2 regions of the Priestia sp. SRI_019 genome follow, and region 1 is predicted to be linked to the other one. Evidence: a T-box and tRNA genes for the amino acid it is inferred to sense, from the RefSeq annotation. Region 1 holds a T-box; the other holds one or more tRNA genes.

Evidence for each region. A T-box is a leader RNA that pairs with one kind of tRNA and senses whether it is charged. The one in region 1 lies ahead of pheS (phenylalanine--tRNA ligase subunit alpha), so its partner is inferred to be a tRNA-Phe.
Region 2: it encodes a tRNA-Phe, which carries the amino acid that the T-box ahead of pheS (phenylalanine--tRNA ligase subunit alpha) is inferred to sense. The anticodon was not compared.

The regions. Positions count from the first base shown of each region.
Region 1 is NZ_JBYCZN010000001.1:153,509-164,143, reverse strand. Features, by position in the region: gene rnhC (ribonuclease HIII) at 1-736, shown strand, start outside; gene pheT (phenylalanine--tRNA ligase subunit beta) at 770-3,184, opposite strand; gene pheS (phenylalanine--tRNA ligase subunit alpha) at 3,198-4,232, opposite strand; T-box leader at 4,287-4,522, opposite strand; gene AC2YJL_RS00795 (TrmH family RNA methyltransferase) at 4,571-5,335, opposite strand; gene sspI (small acid-soluble spore protein SspI) at 5,476-5,682, shown strand; gene AC2YJL_RS00785 (M42 family metallopeptidase) at 5,739-6,824, opposite strand; gene AC2YJL_RS00780 (dUTP diphosphatase) at 6,902-7,390, opposite strand; gene AC2YJL_RS00775 (hypothetical protein) at 7,523-7,900, shown strand; gene AC2YJL_RS00770 (DUF1294 domain-containing protein) at 7,919-8,179, opposite strand; gene rplT (50S ribosomal protein L20) at 8,240-8,599, opposite strand; gene rpmI (50S ribosomal protein L35) at 8,639-8,839, opposite strand; gene infC (translation initiation factor IF-3) at 8,861-9,364, opposite strand; ribosomal protein L20 leader region at 9,434-9,556, opposite strand; gene thrS (threonine--tRNA ligase) at 9,729-10,635, opposite strand, start outside.
Region 2 is NZ_JBYCZN010000004.1:331,970-342,604, reverse strand. Features, by position in the region: gene rplI (50S ribosomal protein L9) at 1-42, shown strand, start outside; gene dnaB (replicative DNA helicase) at 159-1,523, shown strand; gene AC2YJL_RS22590 (adenylosuccinate synthase) at 1,711-2,997, shown strand; tRNA gene AC2YJL_RS22585 (tRNA-Lys) at 3,166-3,238, shown strand; tRNA gene AC2YJL_RS22580 (tRNA-Glu) at 3,254-3,325, shown strand; tRNA gene AC2YJL_RS22575 (tRNA-Asp) at 3,361-3,436, shown strand; tRNA gene AC2YJL_RS22570 (tRNA-Phe) at 3,441-3,513, shown strand; gene yycF (response regulator YycF) at 3,776-4,483, shown strand; gene walK (cell wall metabolism sensor histidine kinase WalK) at 4,490-6,397, shown strand; gene AC2YJL_RS22555 (YycH family regulatory protein) at 6,388-7,755, shown strand; gene AC2YJL_RS22550 (two-component system regulatory protein YycI) at 7,742-8,521, shown strand; gene AC2YJL_RS22545 (MBL fold metallo-hydrolase) at 8,540-9,334, shown strand; gene AC2YJL_RS22540 (S1C family serine protease) at 9,392-10,624, shown strand.

The sequences.
Region 1 (10,635 bases):
AGAAGCGGCTAAGTGGGGAGGCCCTTTAGATGCTGCGAAAAAGGCTCCTGTCTCACACCTCCCATCAAACTTCAGCTCACTATCTGTCATCGGTTCTGACGAGGTAGGGACGGGAGATTATTTTGGTCCTATGACCGTAGTTGCTGCCTATGTTCAAAAAGAGCAGCTTCCTTTGTTAAAAGAATTAGGAGTACGAGATTCAAAAGAGTTAACGGATGCTAAGATCATTGAAATTGCCAAGCAGCTTGTTTCGTTTATTCCCTATAGTTTGCTTGTTTTACATAACGAAAAGTATAATGCATTTCAAGAAAAAGGCATGTCACAAGGTAAAATGAAAGCTCTGTTACACAACAAAGCTTTATCCAACGTGTTAAAAAAATTGGACCCTGAAAAACCCGATGCCATTTTGATTGACCAGTTTGTCGAAAAAAACACCTATTATAAACATGTGGCAAAGGAAAAAGAAATTATCAAAGAAAATGTCTTTTTCAGCACAAAAGGAGAAAGCGTTCATTTATCTGTAGCTGCTGCTTCCATTATTGCCAGATACGCATTTTTAAAACAAATGGATTTGCTGACGGAAAAGACCGGGATGGTTATTCCTCGCGGAGCTGGCGCACAAGTTGATATCGCCGCTGCTAAAATCATTAAGAAACATGGCGTGAATGCGCTGAACTCCTTAGCTAAAATTCATTTTGCTAATACAGAAAAAGCTTTAAAATTAGCTAAAAAATAAGAGATGTGGAAATCCACATCTCTTTTCTTATTCTTATGAACGAAGTGTTGCACCAAATTCTTTTTCTACAGCCTCTAACACTGCACCATGTGCTTTTGCTACTTCTTCATCTGTTAATGTACGTTCAGGATCTAAGTAACGTAAAGAGAAAGCTACAGATTTCTTGCCTTCTTCCATACGCTCTCCTTCATATAGATCAAATACCGTCACGTCTTTTAAAAGTTCTCCGCCCACCGCATAGATGACGCGCTGAACTTCTCCTGCAAGAACGTTTTTATCTACCACAAGTGCAATATCACGTGTAATAGATGGGAATCTTGGAATAGCTGAATAACGAACTTCTTCGACATCTGCAGCTAATAGCTCTTGAAGGTGTAATTCAAATACGTACGTTTCACGAAGACCATACTGTTTCTGAGCAACAGGATGAACTTGACCTACGTATCCAATTTCTTTTTCATCTAACCATACAGCCGCTGTACGTCCAGGGTGCATACCGTCTTTTTTAACGGGAGCATATGAGATTCGTTTCTCCAAACCAAGCTGTGCAAATAACCCTTCTAGTACACCTTTAATCACATAGAAATCAACGACTTTCTTTTCACCTTGCCAGCCGTGAGCATGCCATAGACCTGTGATTGCCCCAGCTACACGCTCCTGCTCATCCGGTAATTCTCCTTCACCTTTAGACAAGAACACTGAGCCTGTTTCGTATAGTGCAATAGAATCCGATTGGCGAGCATTATTATGCTTCACTGCTTCTAGCAAATGAGGCACTAAGCTTTGACGAAGGATGCTGCGATCTTCACTCATCGGCATTGCTAAACCAATGGTACTTGTTGCATTTAGTGCAAACTGAGTAGCTTTTTCAGCGCTCGTTAACGAATATGTTGTTGTTTGTGCTAGTCCCGCACCTTCTAAGAAACGGCGAACTTTACGGCGTCCAAGCTGATACTCCGTTAACTTCCCTGGAGTTGCCACTGTTACAGGAAGTGTTGTAGGAAGGTTGTCATAGCCATACATACGCGCTACTTCCTCGACGATATCTTCTTCAATTGTAATATCGCCTCGACGAGTTGGCACTGTTACAACAATGGTTTCGTCTTCCACTTTGTTTTCAAATTGAAGACGGTTCATAATGTCTTGTACTTCTTCCATTGATAGCTCTGTACCAAGCACATCGTTAATACGTCCAAGTGACACAGCTACAACAGCAGGTTCCACAGTTAGTGTATCTACTTCTACATTACCGCTTACCACTTCACCTGAAGCGTATTCAGCCATTAATTCTGCTGCGCGGTCAGCAGCTACACGCGTACGGTTAGGATCAATTCCTTTTTCAAAACGAGCGCTTGCCTCACTGCGAAGACCGTGGTCTTTTGAAGCTTGGCGAACCGTTAAGCCTTTGAAGTAAGCTGATTCAATGAGAACATTTACCGTATCGTCTTTTACTTCGGAGTTCGCTCCGCCCATTACACCTGCAAGAGCTACCGGCTCACTTCCGTTTGTAATGACAAGCTGATTGCCTTTTAATACACGCTCTTGGTCATCAAGTGTTACAAACTTCTCGCCTTCTGACGCGTGACGTACAACAATTTCCTTTGAACCAAGACGATCATAGTCAAAAGCATGCAGCGGCTGGCCGTATTCAAGCAAAATATAGTTGGTAATATCAACAACGTTGTTATGAGGTCGAATACCAGCTGCCATTAAACGCGTTTGCATCCATAATGGTGACGGAGCAATTTTTACGTTTTTCACAACGCGCGCTACGTAAAGGGGATTGTCTGCTTTTGCCTCTACTTTAACGGAAATATAATCAGCTGCTTGCTCATCAGACGTTTGCACGTTTACTGACGGATACTTCACTTCACGACGTAAAATAGCAGCCACTTCATGTGCTACACCTAACATACTTAAGCAGTCTGAACGGTTTGGTGTTAGCCCTAGTTCTAATACTTCATCGTTTAAGTTTAATGCATCTAGCGCATCCGCTCCTACTTCAGCATCGCTTGGGAACACGAAGATGCCTTCTTGATAATCTTTTGCCACAAGCTTGCTTTCAATGCCAAGCTCTTGAAGAGAACAAATCATACCGTTCGATTCTTCACCGCGAAGCTTAGCACGCTTGATTTTAAAGTTACCTGGAAGTACAGCTCCCACTTTTGCAACCGCTACTTTTTGACCTTGTGCCACGTTCGGTGCTCCGCACACGATTTGAACGATTTCTCCTCCGCCAAGATCTACTTGACAGCGGCTTAATTTATCAGCATTTGGATGCTGTTCACGTTCTACAACGTGACCAATTACTACTCCGCTGATGCCTTTATTTAAGTTTTCTACACCTTCAACTTCAATTCCACTTTTTGTGATTTTATCTGCTAACTCTTCTGCCGTTACGCCTGATAAGTCAACATACTCTTGTAACCAACGATAAGATACAAACATCGTAGTCCCTCCTTTATACTTGTTTAAATTGATCTAAGAAACGAACATCATTTGTATAGAAATGACGAATATCATCCACGCCGTGTTTTAACATAGCAATACGCTCTACACCGATTCCAAAAGCAAATCCACGATATTTAGTTGAATCGTATCCAGCCATTTCAAGGACATTTGGATGAACCATGCCTGCTCCTAAAATTTCAATCCAGCCTGTTTGTTTACATACATTACAGCCTTTACCTCCACATTTTGCACACGATACGTCTACTTCTACAGACGGCTCAGTGAATGGGAAGAAACTTGGACGAAGACGAATTTCACGGTCTGCACCGAACATCTTTTTCACAAATACTTCAAGCGTGCCTTTTAAATCGCTCATACGAATGTTTTCGTCTACTACAAGACCTTCAATTTGCATGAATTGATGAGAATGCGTAGCATCATCGTCATCGCGGCGATACACTTTACCCGGGCAAATAATTTTAACAGGTCCTTTGCCTTCATTCTTGTTCATAACACGAGCTTGAACAGTTGATGTATGCGTACGAAGAAGCGTTTCTTCCGTAATATAGAACGTATCTTGCATATCACGTGCTGGGTGACCTTTTGGCAAGTTCAGCGCTTCGAAATTATAGTAGTCCTGCTCTACTTCCGGTCCTTCTGCTACTTCATAGCCCATTCCTAAGAATAAATCTTCTACTTCTTCAACCACGCTTGTTAGCGGGTGATGCGTACCTGCTTTAACAGGGCGTCCTGGCAGCGTTACGTCGATTGTTTCTGAAGCAAGTTTACGCTCTACCTCAGCTGCTTCTAACGCCGTTTGTTTTTCTTCAATTTTAGATGCAATAGCTTCACGCACTTCATTTGCAAGTGCTCCCATTACAGGACGCTCTTCGGCTGAAAGTTTTCCCATACCGCGAAGTACTTCTGTGATAGGGCCTTTCTTTCCTAAATAAGCTACGCGTACGTCGTTTAATTCTTTTAAAGCACTTGCTGCTTCGACTTTTGCAATTGCTTCTTGTTGAAGTTCTTGTAAACGTTCTTTCATCACTTATTCCTCCTTTTAACGTAAAAAATGACAAATAAAAAAACCTCCTCCCAAAAAAGGGACGAGGATTAGTCGCGTTACCACCCTTGTTAACTATATACGCAGACGTATACAGTTCACTTCATTCAAGTTAACGGAATCTCCGGAACACCTTTACATCTATGTAAGATGGTCTAAGTGTCAACTCAAGAGGTGAATTCACTTATTACATTTATAAAAATGCTTTCAGTCACGGCATTTTCTCCCTGCATAAACGGACATAAGCTACTGCTCTCTTTCATCGTTTTTTACATATGTAACTATTGTATTATTATAGTGAAAACACGTTCTCGATGCAACTACATTCCGCGTAAATAATAAAGTAAGATTCCAGAAGCGATGGCAACATTTAGCGACTCGCTCTTTCCATAGATGGGAATGTACAGATTCTGATCCGTTTGTTCCAGCACTTTCTCGCTTACGCCGTTTCCTTCATTTCCCACAATCAGCGCAAATTCGTTTGAAGGTTTTATGTGTGTATAGACCTTTCCATTTTGTAGCGACGTGCCGTAAATCGCTATCCCTCTTTCTTTTAACAGTGAAATCATTTCGAGTAAATCACCTTTTACAATTGGAAGATGAAAAATCGCTCCTTGCGTTGAACGAACGACTTTTGGGTTGTACACATCCACGCTGCCCTCTCCAACGATAATAGCGTCCACTCCCCCAGCATCAGCGGTTCGAATAATCGTACCTAGGTTACCTGGATCTTGCACCGCGTCTAAAAGCAATACTTTCTGCGCTGTATGAATGATTTCTGCATGCTTCGTTTGAAAACACACAGCGATAATTCCTTGAGGTGTTTCGGTGTCAGATAATAATTTGATTATTGCTTCGTTAACAACGGTTATTTCGATACCGTCTATGTTCCACTGTGCTGGCACTTCGATCGATTCGCGTATAATTAGTTCCTTTACGCAATCCTCATTTTTGATAGCTTCTTCGACTAAATGAAAGCCTTCTACCATAAAAAGGCCCTGCTTATCACGGTCTTTTTTATTATGCAGCTTTTTCCACGCTTTTACCTGTGGATTTTTAACTGAATCAATTTGTTTCACAAACATAACTCCTTTATCTATATAAAAATAAATAGTTCGATTACATTTTGCTCAATAATCATTAGATAAGTTTCACTTTATTGTACATAGAAATCGCAAAGAAAACAAAAACTATTGGTAACTTTACGATAGCTGAGGTGAAAATGATGGATCTTAATTTACGAAATGCTGTTATTGCAAACGTTTCAGGAAACTCAAAAGAAGAGCTTGAAGCTACAATTTCTGACGCTATTCAAAGCGGCGAAGAAAAAATGCTCCCTGGACTTGGTGTTTTATTTGAGGTGCTTTGGGAAAAGTCTCCAGAATCAGAAAAAGAAGAAATTCTGACAACGCTTGAAAACGGTTTAAAATAAATAGCCTTTTCCTATGTACAGCAAAAAGCTCATTCTCCTAGGAGAATGAGCTTTTTTTAATTATACGTAATTGCGTTAACCGTATTTCGGTCTAAACGTTTAATTACTTCGGCAATTAATTTGACTGCATTTTCATAATCATCACGATGAAGCATCGCTGCATGAGAATGGATATAACGAGTTGCGATCGTAATTGAAAGTGCAGGCACCCCGTTAGCTGAAATATGGATAGAACCTGAGTCCGTACCCCCTCCAGCGATTGCATCAAATTGATATGGAATATTTAATTCATCTGCCACATCTACCACTGTATCTCGAAGTCCTTTATGAGAAACCATGGAAGCATCATATAAAATGATTTGCGGACCATCTCCCATTTTAGAAGATGCTTCTTTATCAGAAACACCAGGTGTATCTCCAGCGATACCGACATCAACAGCAAATGCAATATCCGGTTCAATAAAGTTAGCGGATGTTTTTGCACCTCGGAGTCCAACTTCTTCTTGCACCGTTCCCACACCATACACAACATTTTCATGTTTTTCATTTTTTAAAGCTTTTAATACATCGATAGCAATTGCACAGCCGATACGGTTATCCCATGCTTTCGCTAGCAGCATCTTTTCATTGTTCATAACCGTAAATTCGAAATAAGGTACAACCTGATCACCAGGTTTCACTCCCCACTCCGCTACTTCTTCTCTGCTAGAAGCGCCAATATCGATGAACATATCTTTAATGTCAACTGGCTTTTTACGAACTTCTGGAGGCAGGATATGAGGAGGCTTTGAGCCAATAATCCCCGTTACCTCTCCTTTAGATGTAACGATGGTTACGCGTTGAGCAAGCATAACTTGCGACCACCATCCGCCTACCGTTTGAAAACGAATAAAGCCGCGTTCATCAATTTGAGTCACCATAAAGCCTACTTCATCTAAGTGACCGGCTACCATAATTTTAGGTCCTTGTTCGTTGCCTACTTTTTTTGCAATCAAACTGCCTAGCCCATCCGTCGTTACTTCATCTGCATAAGGTGCAATATATTTCTTCATAACCTCACGCGGTTCACGCTCATTTCCAGGAATTCCTTTTGCATCTGTTAGTGCTTTAAGCATTGTCAATGTTTCATCTAACTTTGTCATATGGATTACCCCTTTCATATGTATACCTCTATTATAGCTAAAAAGAGGTTGAAGTAAAATTTCCCATCCCTTTATTTCTAGTATCCTTGTTCTTGGCGCTTAAAATTCACTTCATTTTTTGAGACGTACGCTTCTTCAATATGTTCAGCGGAAAAACCAAACATATCGCCAAGCGTCATGTAAGATACAAACATGTCCACATAGTTTTCTTTCGACTGATCCTGCTCGAAAGCAGCAACTTGTGCAAATACCTGTAAAAATTGTGCTGTTTTTGAATCGCTTGCTTTTGCATTTGGTAACTCAGTTAAATCAGCGTATCCTTTTTCAATCCCTAAAGAAAGGATAAAATGTACGCCGTCCACAAATTCTTCTAAAATAACAGCGTCTTCAGCCGGAGGTTTGACGCTCCAAAATTTGAAGCAGCGCGTTTCGTTTGCCAGCTCTCCGATTTCGACAAGCAGTGCTAAAAGCTTTCTCGGAACCAAGTTTTCCTTATGAAGCTCATGCTTGTCCTCTATATGCTGATCCAGCTGGCGCTGCATGGTAAATAGCTGTTGTAAATTCAATGTAATCACTCCTGTAATTATGTATATCTTCTTCTTTTTAAACCAATAAAGAAATTATATCAAAAATCATGAAACTTTTTAGAAACTCGAACGTAAAGTAAGAAAACTGTGCCTTGTAAAGGAGGGAGCGTTATGTTTGTTATTGTTATCGTTCGCGTGTTCATTTTCGCGCTTGTTGCTTACACACTATTAAAGCTGGTTCAGCATTTTCGCAGTCCAAAGCGGAAGCTTGTAGCAGCTCAGGAACATCAGCAATTTTTTGTTGTTGACGAAAAAACGAATATCCGCAAAAATTTTCTACTAACGTATAAAGGTATTTTATTTGAAGGAGAAAAATACAGCAATCCCAATGAACCAGAATCTTTGTCAATTACAATGGTGTTAACAGATCCATCTCGATTACATGAACTGCAAAAACAAGATTTCAAGCTGCTGGAAAGCCACGTACACGACATGTATCCAAATGCTCCTATTCGCTGGAAAAGCCCCGTTCGAGAATTTTTACACTGAGCACAAAATCATTTGTGCTCAGCTGATAACAAAAAAGAAAAGTAAGTCAAGAGCAGCAAGAATAGGAAAACCTACTTTAAACGATGTGTGCTTCGTTTTATGACGATAGCAATACATACCAATCAGTCCTCCGATGGCTCCTCCGACAACAGCTACCGTCCACAGTGTGCTTTCGGCAATTCTCCACTCATGTCTTTTCGCTTTTTGTTTGTCTCTATACATCATTCCTACCCCTACGATATTAATAACAATAAAATAGGTAAGCAGCAGTTCATTCATGATATGTCCTCCGATAGCAAAAAAGCCTCATCATCTAAAGATGACGAGACTTTATATTCATTACTTATCTAAGCCTTTTTTAGCAGCAGTTGCTAATTCAGCAAATGCTTTTTCATCAGCTACAGCTAAGTCAGCAAGCATTTTGCGGTTAACTTCAATACCTGCTAATTTTAAACCGTGCATTAAACGGCTGTAAGAAAGACCGTTCATACGAGCAGCTGCATTAATACGTGTGATCCATAATTTACGGAAATCACGTTTTTTCTGACGACGGTCACGATAAGCATACATGTGAGATTTCATAACTTGCTGATTAGCAACTTTATATAATCTATGCTTCGAACCGAAGAAACCTTTAGCTAATTTTAAAACTTTTTTACGACGTTTGCGTGTTACTGTACCGCCTTTTACGCGTGGCATAATTGTTTACCTCCTGTATTGTTTCTATCTCAACCCAAATTACTTAATGTTATCTAATAAGTGACGGATACGTTTGAAGTCACCTTTGCTTACTAAAGAACCTTTACGTAATTTACGCTTTTGTTTTGTAGATTTGTTAGCGAATAAATGGCTTGTGTAAGCACGAGCACGTTTTAATTTACCGCTTCCAGTCTTTTTGAAACGCTTTGCAGCGCCACGATGTGTTTTCATTTTTGGCATGGGGTGTTCCTCCTCGTTCTATTACTTCTCGTTTTTAGGTGCCAAGACTAAGAACATGCTGCGGCCTTCCATTTTAGGAGCCGATTCAACTGAACTTACATCTTCGCAAGCTTGTGAAAAACGTTCAAGTACTTTTTGGCCAATCCCTTTATGAGTAATGGCACGACCTTTAAAGCGAATAGACGCTTTCACTTTGTCACCTTTTTCAAGGAACTTGCGTGCGTTACGAAGTTTAGTGTTAAAATCATGTTCATCAATTGTTGGACTTAAACGAACTTCTTTTAAGTTTACAACTTTTTGGTTTTTACGAGCTTCTCTTTCTTTACGTTGTTGCTCATAGCGGAATTTACCGTAGTCCATAATACGACATACCGGCGGTTTCGCATTTGCAGCAACCATTACTAAGTCAAGATTTACTCGTGAAGCAATTTCTAATGCTTCATTTTTTGATTTAATTCCTAATTGTTCACCGTTTTGATCAATTAGACGAACTTCGCGAGCTCGAATGCCCTCGTTTACCATCATGTCCTTGCTAATAAGTAGCCACCTCCAAGGTTTAATGAGCGAATACGCTTGCTTAGACCGATTATTAACTCACACAAAAAAGTGTGAGTACATACTGCACCCACACTTCTATCGTTTTAATTAAGATACGATGTACCTGCTAACTGCTCTATGCGTCACTCAGGTGAGAAGCGGGTGCTTCTTCTTCTGTATAAACAAGTATTCAATTACTTAAGCTATTATAGTATCAACAAAGACAAAAGTCAATGATTTCGTTCTTTTTTTAACAACAAAAGTTATTGTATCAAAGGAAAAACATTTATGCAACAGTTTTTTATAAATGTTAGATAAAAAAGCAGAGAATTTCAATTCTCTGCTTTCTTCATTAACGAGATGCTTCTGCTTTTACATTTTGTAAAAAGGCTTGGAAATCCACTGTTTCTGAATTCTGCTCACCATATTTACGTACGTTTACTGCTTTATCCTCTACTTCTTTATCCCCTACAACAAGCATATAAGGAATTTTTTGCATTTGAGCCTCACGGATTTTATAGCCAATTTTCTCATCGCGAGAATCAAGTTCCACGCGAATACCCGCAAGCTGAAGCTGTTCTTGCACTTCTTTTGCATACTCAAGGTGAACCGTAGTTGATACCGGAATCACTTGAACTTGTACAGGTGCTAACCACGTTGGGAAAGCTCCTTTGTATTCTTCGATTAAGAAAGCTACAAAACGTTCCATTGTTGACACCACACCGCGGTGAATAACAACCGGTCGATGTTGTTTTCCGTCTTCCCCTACATACGTTAAGTCAAAGCGTTCAGGAAGTAAGAAATCCAGTTGAACCGTAGATAGCGTTTCTTCTTTACCAAGAGCCGTTTTAACTTGAACGTCTAGTTTTGGACCGTAGAATGCCGCTTCGCCTTCAGCTTCATAATAATCAAGATCAAGCTCATCCATTGCGTCTTTTAACATACTTTGTGCTTTTTCCCACATTGCATCATCATCAAAGTATTTTTCTGTATCTTCAGGGTCACGGTAAGATAGACGGAATGAATAATTTTCAAATCCAAAATCTTTATAAACCGCTTCAACTAAGCGAACTACACGAATAAATTCTTCTTTGATTTGATCCGGACGTACAAAGATATGCGCATCATTCAGCGTCATGCCTCGAACACGCTGAAGTCCTGATAATGCTCCTGACATTTCATAGCGGTGCATCGTTCCAAGCTCAGCAATACGAATTGGAAGCTCACGATAGCTGTGAATACCTTGTTTGTAAACCATC
Region 2 (10,635 bases), on a different contig from region 1:
GTAACGGCTACGGTAAAGGTACACGTGACTGAACAAAAATAAACGTACGATTGAAAAATAGGTAAATAATATAAAGGGTTGGCGCGGACTTGTATTTGTTCGCGCCAACATTTATGATGAAAGAAAATACTGAAAGAATATAAGAGGGGCATAGAAATATGAGTGATCTTTTTGCTGATCGTCTTCCGCCTCAGAATATTGAAGCAGAGCAAGCGCTATTAGGGGCCATTTTCTTAGAGCCTTCTTCTTTAACCTTAGCATCTGAACTGCTAATACCTGAAGATTTTTACCGGGCATCGCACCAGAAAATCTTTACATGTATGCTGAAACTTTCTGACCAAGGTGAACCGGTTGATTTGGTAACGGTAACGTCTGAATTAGCCGACCAAAAAATCCTAGAAGAAGTTGGCGGCGTATCGTATTTAAGTGATTTAGCTAACTCTGTTCCAACGGCTGCAAACGTAGAGTATTACGGTAAAATCGTAGAAGAAAAGTCGATTTTACGCCGTTTAATTCGTACTGCAACGCATATTGCTTCAGAAGGATATGCAAGGGAAGACGAAGTGGAAGTTTTATTAAATGAAGCGGAAAAAAACATTTTAGAAGTAGCACAGCGTAAAAACAGCGGTGTGTTTCAAAATATTAAAGATGTACTTGTACAAACGTACGATGATATCGAAGTTCTTCACAATCGAAAAGGTGACATTACAGGTATTCCAACCGGGTTTAGTGATTTAGATAGAATGACAGCAGGGTTCCAGCGAAATGATTTAATTATTGTAGCGGCCCGACCATCGGTAGGTAAAACGGCTTTTGCCTTAAATATTGCGCAAAACGTTGCAACGAAAACGGATGAGAACGTAGCCATCTTCAGTTTAGAGATGGGTGCTCAGCAGCTTGTTATGAGGATGCTTTGTGCGGAAGGAAATATTGATGCACAAAGGCTGCGTACAGGTTCGCTTACAGCGGATGACTGGGGAAAGCTCACTATGGCAATGGGATCTTTGTCCAATGCAGGGATTTATATCGATGATACACCGGGTATTCGTGTAGGTGAAATTCGTTCTAAGTGCCGTCGCTTGAAACAAGAAGGCGGGCTTGGGATGATTTTAATTGACTACTTACAGCTCATTCAAGGAAATGGACGAAGCGGAGAAAACCGACAGCAGGAAGTATCTGAAATTTCTCGTGCGTTAAAAGGTTTAGCTCGTGAATTAGAAGTTCCTGTTATCGCCTTATCACAGCTTTCCCGTGGAGTAGAGCAAAGACAAGATAAGCGGCCAATGATGTCTGATATCCGTGAATCCGGAAGTATTGAGCAGGATGCCGATATCGTAGCTTTCTTATATCGTGAAGACTATTATGAAAAAGATACAGAAAATCAAAATATTATCGAGATTATTATAGCCAAGCAGCGTAACGGTCCAGTTGGAACCGTACAGCTTGCCTTCGTAAAAGAGTACAATAAATTCGTTAATCTCGAGCGGCGCTTCGACGACGCAGGAGTGCCGCCTGGTGCATAAAACCTCTCATATTGAGAGGTTTTATTTTATTGTTATCGCATTCGTTCCGCAAAATACGATATATTTGTAATAACTTTTGTTAAATCGTTCGGATTTAATTGACTTTAGCGTGATAAATTGATACACTTATCCATGGTTAAATTATGTCGTAGTGAGCTGTTGCTTACTAAGCGGAGGTGCTTAAGATATGTCTTCAGTCGTTGTAGTAGGAACACAATGGGGAGATGAAGGAAAAGGGAAGATTACAGACTTCCTATCAGAAAATGCAGAAGTGATTGCACGTTACCAAGGTGGGAACAATGCAGGTCACACAATTAAGTTTAATGGTGAAACTTATAAGTTACATTTAATTCCTTCAGGTATTTTTTATAATGACAAAACATGTGTAATTGGAAACGGTATGGTTGTCGATCCAAAAGCGCTTGTTCAAGAATTAAAATACTTACATGATCGCGGTGTAACAACAGAAAACTTACGTATTAGTAACCGAGCTCATGTGATTCTTCCATATCATTTAAAATTAGATGAAGTTGAAGAAGAACGTAAAGGTGAAAATAAGATTGGTACAACGAAAAAAGGTATTGGACCAGCTTATATGGATAAAGCAGCACGTGTTGGTATTCGAATTGCCGATTTACTAGACCGTGAAGTATTTGAAGCAAAATTAACACAAAACTTAGCTGAAAAGAACCGCCTTCTTGAAAAAATGTATGAAGTAGAAGGCTTTACATTAGAAGAAATTTTAGATGAGTACTATGATTATGGTCAACAAGTTGCAAAATATGTTGTTGATACATCAGTAGTATTAAATGATGCGTTAGACGAAGGACGTCGTGTACTATTTGAAGGCGCACAAGGTGTTATGTTAGATATCGACCAAGGAACATATCCATTTGTTACATCTTCAAACCCAGTAGCGGGTGGAGTAACAATTGGCTCTGGTGTAGGTCCATCTAAAATCAAACACGTTGTAGGTGTATCAAAAGCGTATACAACTCGTGTTGGTGACGGTCCTTTCCCAACTGAATTAACAAACGAAATCGGTGATCAAATCCGTGAAGTAGGACGTGAATATGGTACAACAACTGGTCGTCCTCGCCGTGTAGGTTGGTTCGACAGTGTAGTTGTACGTCATGCTCGTCGCGTTAGCGGAATCACAGATTTATCTTTAAACTCAATTGATGTATTAACGGGAATTGAGACATTAAAGATTTGCGTAGCTTACCGTTATAAAGGGGAAGTTATGGAAGAATTCCCTGCTAGCTTAAAAACACTTGCAGAATGTGAACCTGTATATGAAGAGCTTCCAGGTTGGACAGAAGATATTACGGGTGTGAAAACATTAGATGAATTACCTGATAACGCTCGCCATTACTTAGAGCGCGTGTCTCAATTAACAGGTATTCCTTTATCTATTTTCTCTGTAGGTCCAGATCGTACACAAACAAATGTATTACGTGGTGTATATAGCTAAATAAAAAAGGTTAGCTCCTCGTGAGCTAACCTTTTTTATTTGTAATTGGTGCTTTGTTAACAAGATTTTTTAAAAAAGGTCAATAATAAAAAGAAAGTTTTAAAAAAACTATTGCATTCATAGGAAATATCATGTTATTATAATAAACGTCGCTAAGAGATATAACATGAGCCATTAGCTCAGTTGGTAGAGCATCTGACTTTTAATCAGAGGGTCGAAGGTTCGAGTCCTTCATGGCTCACTTTTGTTACAACGTGGCCCGTTGGTCAAGCGGTTAAGACACCGCCCTTTCACGGCGGTAACACGGGTTCGAATCCCGTACGGGTCATTTTTAATATTTTTAATATATAGCATATAGACTGAGGTCCCGTGGTGTAGCGGTTAACATGCCTGCCTGTCACGCAGGAGATCGCGGGTTCGATTCCCGTCGGGACCGCCATTTTGGCTCGGTAGCTCAGTTGGTAGAGCAAAGGACTGAAAATCCTTGTGTCGGCGGTTCGATTCCGTCCCGAGCCATCAAAAAGCATGACTTTATTTAAAGTCATGCTTTTTTCTTTTATTTACATTTAAAAGAAAACGTTATTTGCTTTGTATCTCTTTTGTGGTAATATATTACTTTTGTATTTAGAGATGGTTGAAAATCATATATCTTCATGTATAGTAGAGGATGAACTTGTGACGTTTCAAGGGTTATCAAGTATAATAAAACTACGGTATTCAAACAGTATGAATACTATCTTTTATATTTTGCTTCAACTAATAAAGGAGAACGATGATCATGGATAAACGTATTTTAGTCGTAGATGATGAAAAGCCGATTGCAGATATTTTAAAGTTTAATTTGCAAAAAGAAGGTTATGAAGTATTTTGTGCTTATGATGGCGTAGAAGCACTTGAAAAAGTGGAAGAAGTACAGCCTGAAATGATTTTATTAGATATTATGCTTCCTCAGAAAGATGGAATGGAAGTTTGCCGAGAAGTGCGCAAAAAATATGATATGCCAATTATCATGTTAACAGCAAAAGACTCTGAAATTGACAAAGTTTTAGGTCTAGAATTAGGTGCAGATGATTATGTAACTAAGCCGTTTAGCACGCGTGAATTATTAGCACGTGTAAAAGCTAATTTACGTAGACATCAGCAGGTAGCTGTTCCAACGGAAGAAAGCGAAACGAATGAAATAACGATTGGAGCACTTGTTATTCACCCAGATGCTTATATCGTGTCTAAGCGCGGAGAAACGATTGAACTGACTCACCGTGAATTTGAGCTGCTGCATTATTTAGCGAAGCACATTGGGCAAGTCATGACGCGTGAACACTTGCTTCAAACTGTATGGGGTTATGACTATTTTGGTGATGTGCGTACGGTAGATGTAACAGTTCGAAGGTTACGTGAAAAAATTGAAGATAATCCAAGCCATCCAATGTGGATTGTAACAAGACGTGGAGTAGGCTATTATTTACGCAGCCCAGAGCAGGAGTAATTTTAGATGAAGAAAGTAAGGCTCCTGCAATCTATTCATTTAAAGTTTGTATTGATTTATGTGCTGCTCATTTTAATTGCGATGCAAATTATTGGGGTCTATTTTGCACGACAATTAGAAAAAGAATTAGTTAACAACTTTCGAACGTCTCTTCAAGAGCGGACAGACTTGCTGACGTATAACATTGGACAAGAAATGGTGAAAAATCGTGATGATGATTCACCCACTCTTGAGGAAGACTTAAAGACTATTTTACGAGATTTTGCTTCAAGACCCAATTTAGCTTCAAATGATATGAATGACATCTCTGAAGTAAGAGTCATTGACCAAAATAGAAGAATCATTGCTACATCGAACTCAAATCCTCAACAGATCATAGGTAAAAAGACTAATGATTTAGCGATTACAAATGCGTTGTTAGCAGGAACGAACTCTGATAATGTATTTGTTGATCAAAGCGGACAGCGAATTAGAGTTATGATACAGCCCATTCGTTTACAGGATAAAGTAGGTGCCAGTCAATCAAATTCAACTAATAAAAATGGAAAAGTTCAGTCTAGCGAAGAAATCTTAGGGGCTATTTACTTAACAGCTTCCATGGAGCCTGTTTACGATCAAATGAGTAATATCAATCAGATCTTTAAGGCAGGTACGGTGATTGCTCTTTTTATTACAGCTATTTTAGGCGTGTTTTTAGCTCAGACGATTACTCGTCCAATGTCTGAAATGAGAAAACAAGCACTTGAGATGGCCAAAGGGAATTTTACGAGAAAAGCTAAAGTATACGGGTATGATGAGATTGGTCAGCTAGCTCTCACATTCAACAACTTAACAAGAAAGCTTCAAGAAGCACAGGCAACTACAGAAGGGGAGCGCCGTAAGCTTAGCTCGGTATTAGCTCATATGACGGACGGCGTTATTGCGACGGATCGAAAAGGAAGAGTAATTTTAATTAATGATCCAGCTGCAGCTATGCTAAATGTTTCACGTGAAACGGTTTTGTCTGACCCAGTTGTTTCCCTATTAGATCTTGAAGAAACGCATACGTTTGAAAGCTTGCTTGCTAATCAAGAGTCATTAATTTTAGACTTTAGTACAAAATCCGATCCCTTTATTTTAAGAGCTACCATTTCCGCTATTCAAAAAGAGACCGGTTTTATTAACGGGATTATCATTGTCTTGCATGATATTACAGAGCAGGAGAAAATTGATCAAGATCGCCGAGAATTTGTAGCGAATGTTTCACATGAATTGCGTACGCCGTTAACAACGATGCGCAGTTATTTAGATGCGCTTGCAGAAGGAGCATGGCAAGATAAGGACTTAGCTCCAACATTTTTAAATGTAACGCAAACAGAAACAGAACGAATGATTCGTCTCGTTAACGACTTGCTTCAATTATCTAAGCTAGATAGCCAAGACTACCGATTTAGTCGTGACCCAATCAATTTTGTGAAGTTCTATCATTACATCATTGATCGCTTTGAAATGACAATAGAACAAGGTATTTCGTTCGTGCGCGACTTGCCAAATGAAGCAATCTATGTCGCTATCGATCAAGATAAAATTACACAAGTATTAGATAACATTATTTCCAATGCAATAAAATATTCGCCTGAAGGTGGAACCATTACGTTTTCAATTGCTCAGCATACGCATGAAATTGTTGTGAGCATTAAAGACCAAGGTATGGGAATTCCAAAATCAAATTTAGCTAAAATTTTCGAACGCTTCTATCGTGTAGATAAAGCACGAACGCGTAAATTAGGCGGAACAGGATTAGGGCTTGCTATTGCCAAGGAAATTATTGAAGCACATGATGGACGCATTTGGGCAGATAGTCAGGAAGGAAAAGGAACAACGATTTACTTTACTCTTCCGATTGAAAGTGAGAATGATGACGAATGGGAATGAGATATGAACATATCAAAACGGCCATCTTAGTTGTTCTCGTCGCTTCCAGTTTAATTATGACTTATCATATATGGACGTATCAGCCTTCTTATAAGGTCATTTCAAAGAATCAACATTTACAGGAAGTTGAAGTGAGTTCAAAAAGTAAAATAGAAGATCATATTCTTCCAACAGAAGTTCTCTATCATCGAAACGATAATCACTACATGTCTCACGACGAAGATGATGTAAACAAATGGGTAAATGAAATGAAAAAGTGGAAATTTTCGAATGTGACGGACGTTTCGGATGCCATTTCTCCTGATGGATTTTTAAATTATGTCCATGGAAGTAATTCTATTGAAGTGCTGTATCCAGACGCGCTGCCTTTGAAAACATTTCAACAGCTTTTTTCATTTTCTCAAACGTCTTTGCCTAATCAAACATTTGACCGTGTACTCATTAAAATTAAGCGTACACCTTCCTTTTTCGTGAGCGTGTATCTTGTGAATTATGAGCAAAAAAAGATTTATTCGGTTACAGTCAAGAATTTGGCCAAAGATGATATCAAAGAATTAGAAGACAAAATGAAACGTACGTATGCCCCGAGCTTTGTATATAAAGAAAACAAAAATCGGTATATCTTCCTTCCGGAAAACAATATCACGATGAATAGTGAAGTCTACTATACTAGCATGAGGCATTTAGATATTGAGAAATATAAGGAAGCGCTTTTTAACAACCCAGACTATGCACGGAAAGAAACGTCTACAAACCGAGATGTCTACACCGAAGGTACAAAAGTGATTAATGTTAATACGAAGACAGATGTGATGGAATATGTGAATCTTGTAAATTCCACGACCGAGGTAATGGAAGATTATAATTTAATAAATCGCAGCTTTAGCTTCGTTAATGACCACGGCGGCTGGACGGAATCTAATTACAGGTTCAACAGCTGGAATCGTATTACAAAAGAAATTAGCTATCGTTATTATAAAGATAACTATCCCGTGTACAGCAATCAGGGAATGACTGAAATATATCAGAGATGGGGAAATGCGGAGATTTTAAATTACCGTCGTCCTCTTTATCGTTTTGTAAGAGTACAGGATTCCAGTATAGAAAAGCTGCAGTCATCTCAAAAAGTGATTCAATTAATTGAAAAACACCAAAACTTTGACTCGAATCTGTTAAAAGACATTTCAATAGGCTATCAGCTAGAAGAAGTCTCACAGCAGCCGAAAACCGGTGAAAAGACGGTTGAGTTTAATTCTAATTCTGTCAAACTCGTTCCTTCTTGGTTCTATTATTATAATAGCAAGTGGTATCGAATTGCACCGCCGACCGAAGGAGGCGATAACGATGGATTGGAATAGAACAAAAACCATCTTTATTTTCACTTTCTTGATTCTTAATATTTACTTAGGCTATCAGATTTTTAAAACTCATCAAGAAGATCAGTACTCTCTATTTGTAGAGTCGAGCGTTGAAGAACAATTGACGAGTGAAGGCATTGAGTATAAACATTTACCTGTAGATGTGAAGGAAGCTTCGTCGTTAAATGCTAAAAGTAAGTTATTTAAAGAAGAAGATTTAAAAAAGTTAAAAGAACAAAAAGCAACGCTGCTTGAGGAAAAAACAATTCGAAGCGTATTAGACAAACCTTTTTCAGTACCTGAAAAAAGTCCCGAAGCAAAGCTAAGTCAATTTCTAAAACGGTATGTGATCTCAGGTAAGGATTATGAGCTATGGAATGTTGACAAAGAGAAAAAAACAGTTACATTCTTTCAAAAATATAAGAAGCATAAAATCTTTGATAATGAAAATGGCATGATTATTGCTCATTTAAATGATAAAGGTGAAATTATTTCTTATGAACAAACAATGCTAGGTTCTGTGAAAACGTTAGATGATGAGCAGGATGTTTTAACGCCTTTAAAAGCATTAGAAAATTTGTTTTTGAAGGGTGAATTGAAAAAGAAAGATTCTGTAACAAAAGTAGAGTTTGGGTACTATACGTTTGATCTGCCGCTATTAAATTCTCAAGTTTTAGCACCAACTTGGCACATTGTTGTAAATGGAGATACGAGTTATTTTGTAAATGCCTTTGAAGGGCAGATTATTAAAAAAGGAAATAAATAAGTATTTGGAGTGAGATAAATGAGCCTGCATTTCAGCGTGCTAGCGAGTGGGAGCACAGGAAATGCGATTTTAGTAAGTGATGGAGAACATTCCTTACTAGTTGATGCAGGGCTGAGCGGAAAACAAATGGAAGCTCTATTTCAACAAGTAAATCGCAATATCCCGGATTTATCAGGAATTTTAGTGACTCACGAACATAGTGACCATATTAAAGGACTAGGTGTTCTGGCACGTAAATATAAGCTCCCTATTTTTGCAAATGAAAAAACGTGGAACGCAATGGATGGCTTAATCGGCAACATTGATACGGAACAGAAGTTTCACTTTGAAATTGGCCAAACGAAATCGTTTGGTCAATTGGAAGTGGAGTCTTTTGGCGTTTCGCATGATGCTGCAGAGCCTATGTTTTATGTCTTTCATCAAGGGTCTAAAAAATTAACCCTTATTACGGATACCGGCTATGTAAGTGACCGCATGAAAGGTACGATTAAAAATAGCGATATGTACGTATTTGAAAGCAATCATGACGTTGAAATGCTGAGAATGGGGCGCTACCCTTGGAGCATTAAAAGACGAATTTTAAGCGACGTCGGACACGTATCAAATGAAGATGCGGCTCTTGCAATGGCAGATGTGATTGGAGATCAAACCAAACGCATTTACTTAGCGCATTTGAGTCAAGACAATAACATGAAGGAAATTGCTCGCATGTCTGTTGCGCAAGTGTTACAACAAAAAGACATCAATGTAGAGGACAATATTCTCCTATGTGATACAGATCCAAAAAGACCAACTGATATTGTTTATGTATAGTCTCTAGAAAGGAAGCGAAAAATAACTTCATTTAGTACGTGAATGCAGACATTCACGATGATAAATGAAGGGTTCGGTGATAGTGTGGAACATTATGATGAAGGCCAAGAGCCAAATAGTCGGCCGCCTAAACGCCGCAGAGGATATTTCGCTTCTGCTCTGATTGGAGCTATTATAGGTGCACTTATTGTACTGCTTCTTATGCCAGCCTTGGTGAGGAATGGGATTTTGCCATACGGATGGATGGATGATGAAAATGGAGATGAACAAACAGGGTCGACCATTCAAAAATCAGTATCTCTTGACGTCACCACGGCCGTCACAAAAGCCGTTTCTGAAGCCAATGCAGCAGTTGTAGGAGTTGTAAACATCCAGAACTCTGAAAGCTTTTGGAATGATGAACGAACTGATGCCGGGACGGGCTCAGGTGTTATTTACAAAAAGCAAGGCAATAAAGCTTATATTGTGACAAACTATCATGTCATTAAAGGCGCTAACGAAATTGAAGTGAGCTTCAGTAACGGTACAAGGGTATCGGCTAAAATTCTTGGCAGCGATGATTTAATGGACTTAGCAGTTCTTGAAATTGACGCAGGCCACGTGACAAAAGTGGCTACCTTCGGAAATTCTGATAAGCTTAAAGCTGGTGAACCAGTGATTGCTATCGGAAACCCGCTGGGCCTTCAATTTTCCGGCTCCGTTACACAAGGAGTTGTCTCAGGGGTTAACCGTGTCATTCCTCAAGATTTGAATGGCGATGGAAATCCTGATTGGCAATCAGAAGTTATTCAAACAGATGCCGCCATTAACCCTGGTAATAGCGGGGGTGCTCTTGTTAATATTGATGGTGAATTAATCGGTATTAATTCCATGAAAATTGCTCAAGAAGCAGTAGAAGGCATTGGTCTTGCGATTCCAATTAACATGGCTAGACCCATTATTAATGACTTAGAACGATATGGTGAAGTCAGACGTCCGTATCTTGGAGTTAGTACACTATCATTAAGTGAGGTATCAGGATATCATTTAAAAGAAACCCTTAAGTTACCGCATGATGTAGTAAACGGAGTCGCTGTTCTAAAAGTCGAGCAAGGTTCGCCAGCTGCTAAAGCTGGATTAAAGGAATATGATGTGATTGTTGAGTTAGATCACAGCAAAGTAAGGGACATTGCGACACTTCGCAAACACCTCTACATTGAAAAAGAAATTGGCGATAAAATGAACGTAACGTTCTATCGGGACGGCAAAAAGAAATCCACAGAAGTAAAATTAACACGTCAAATGAAGTAAAAGAAAAGTTA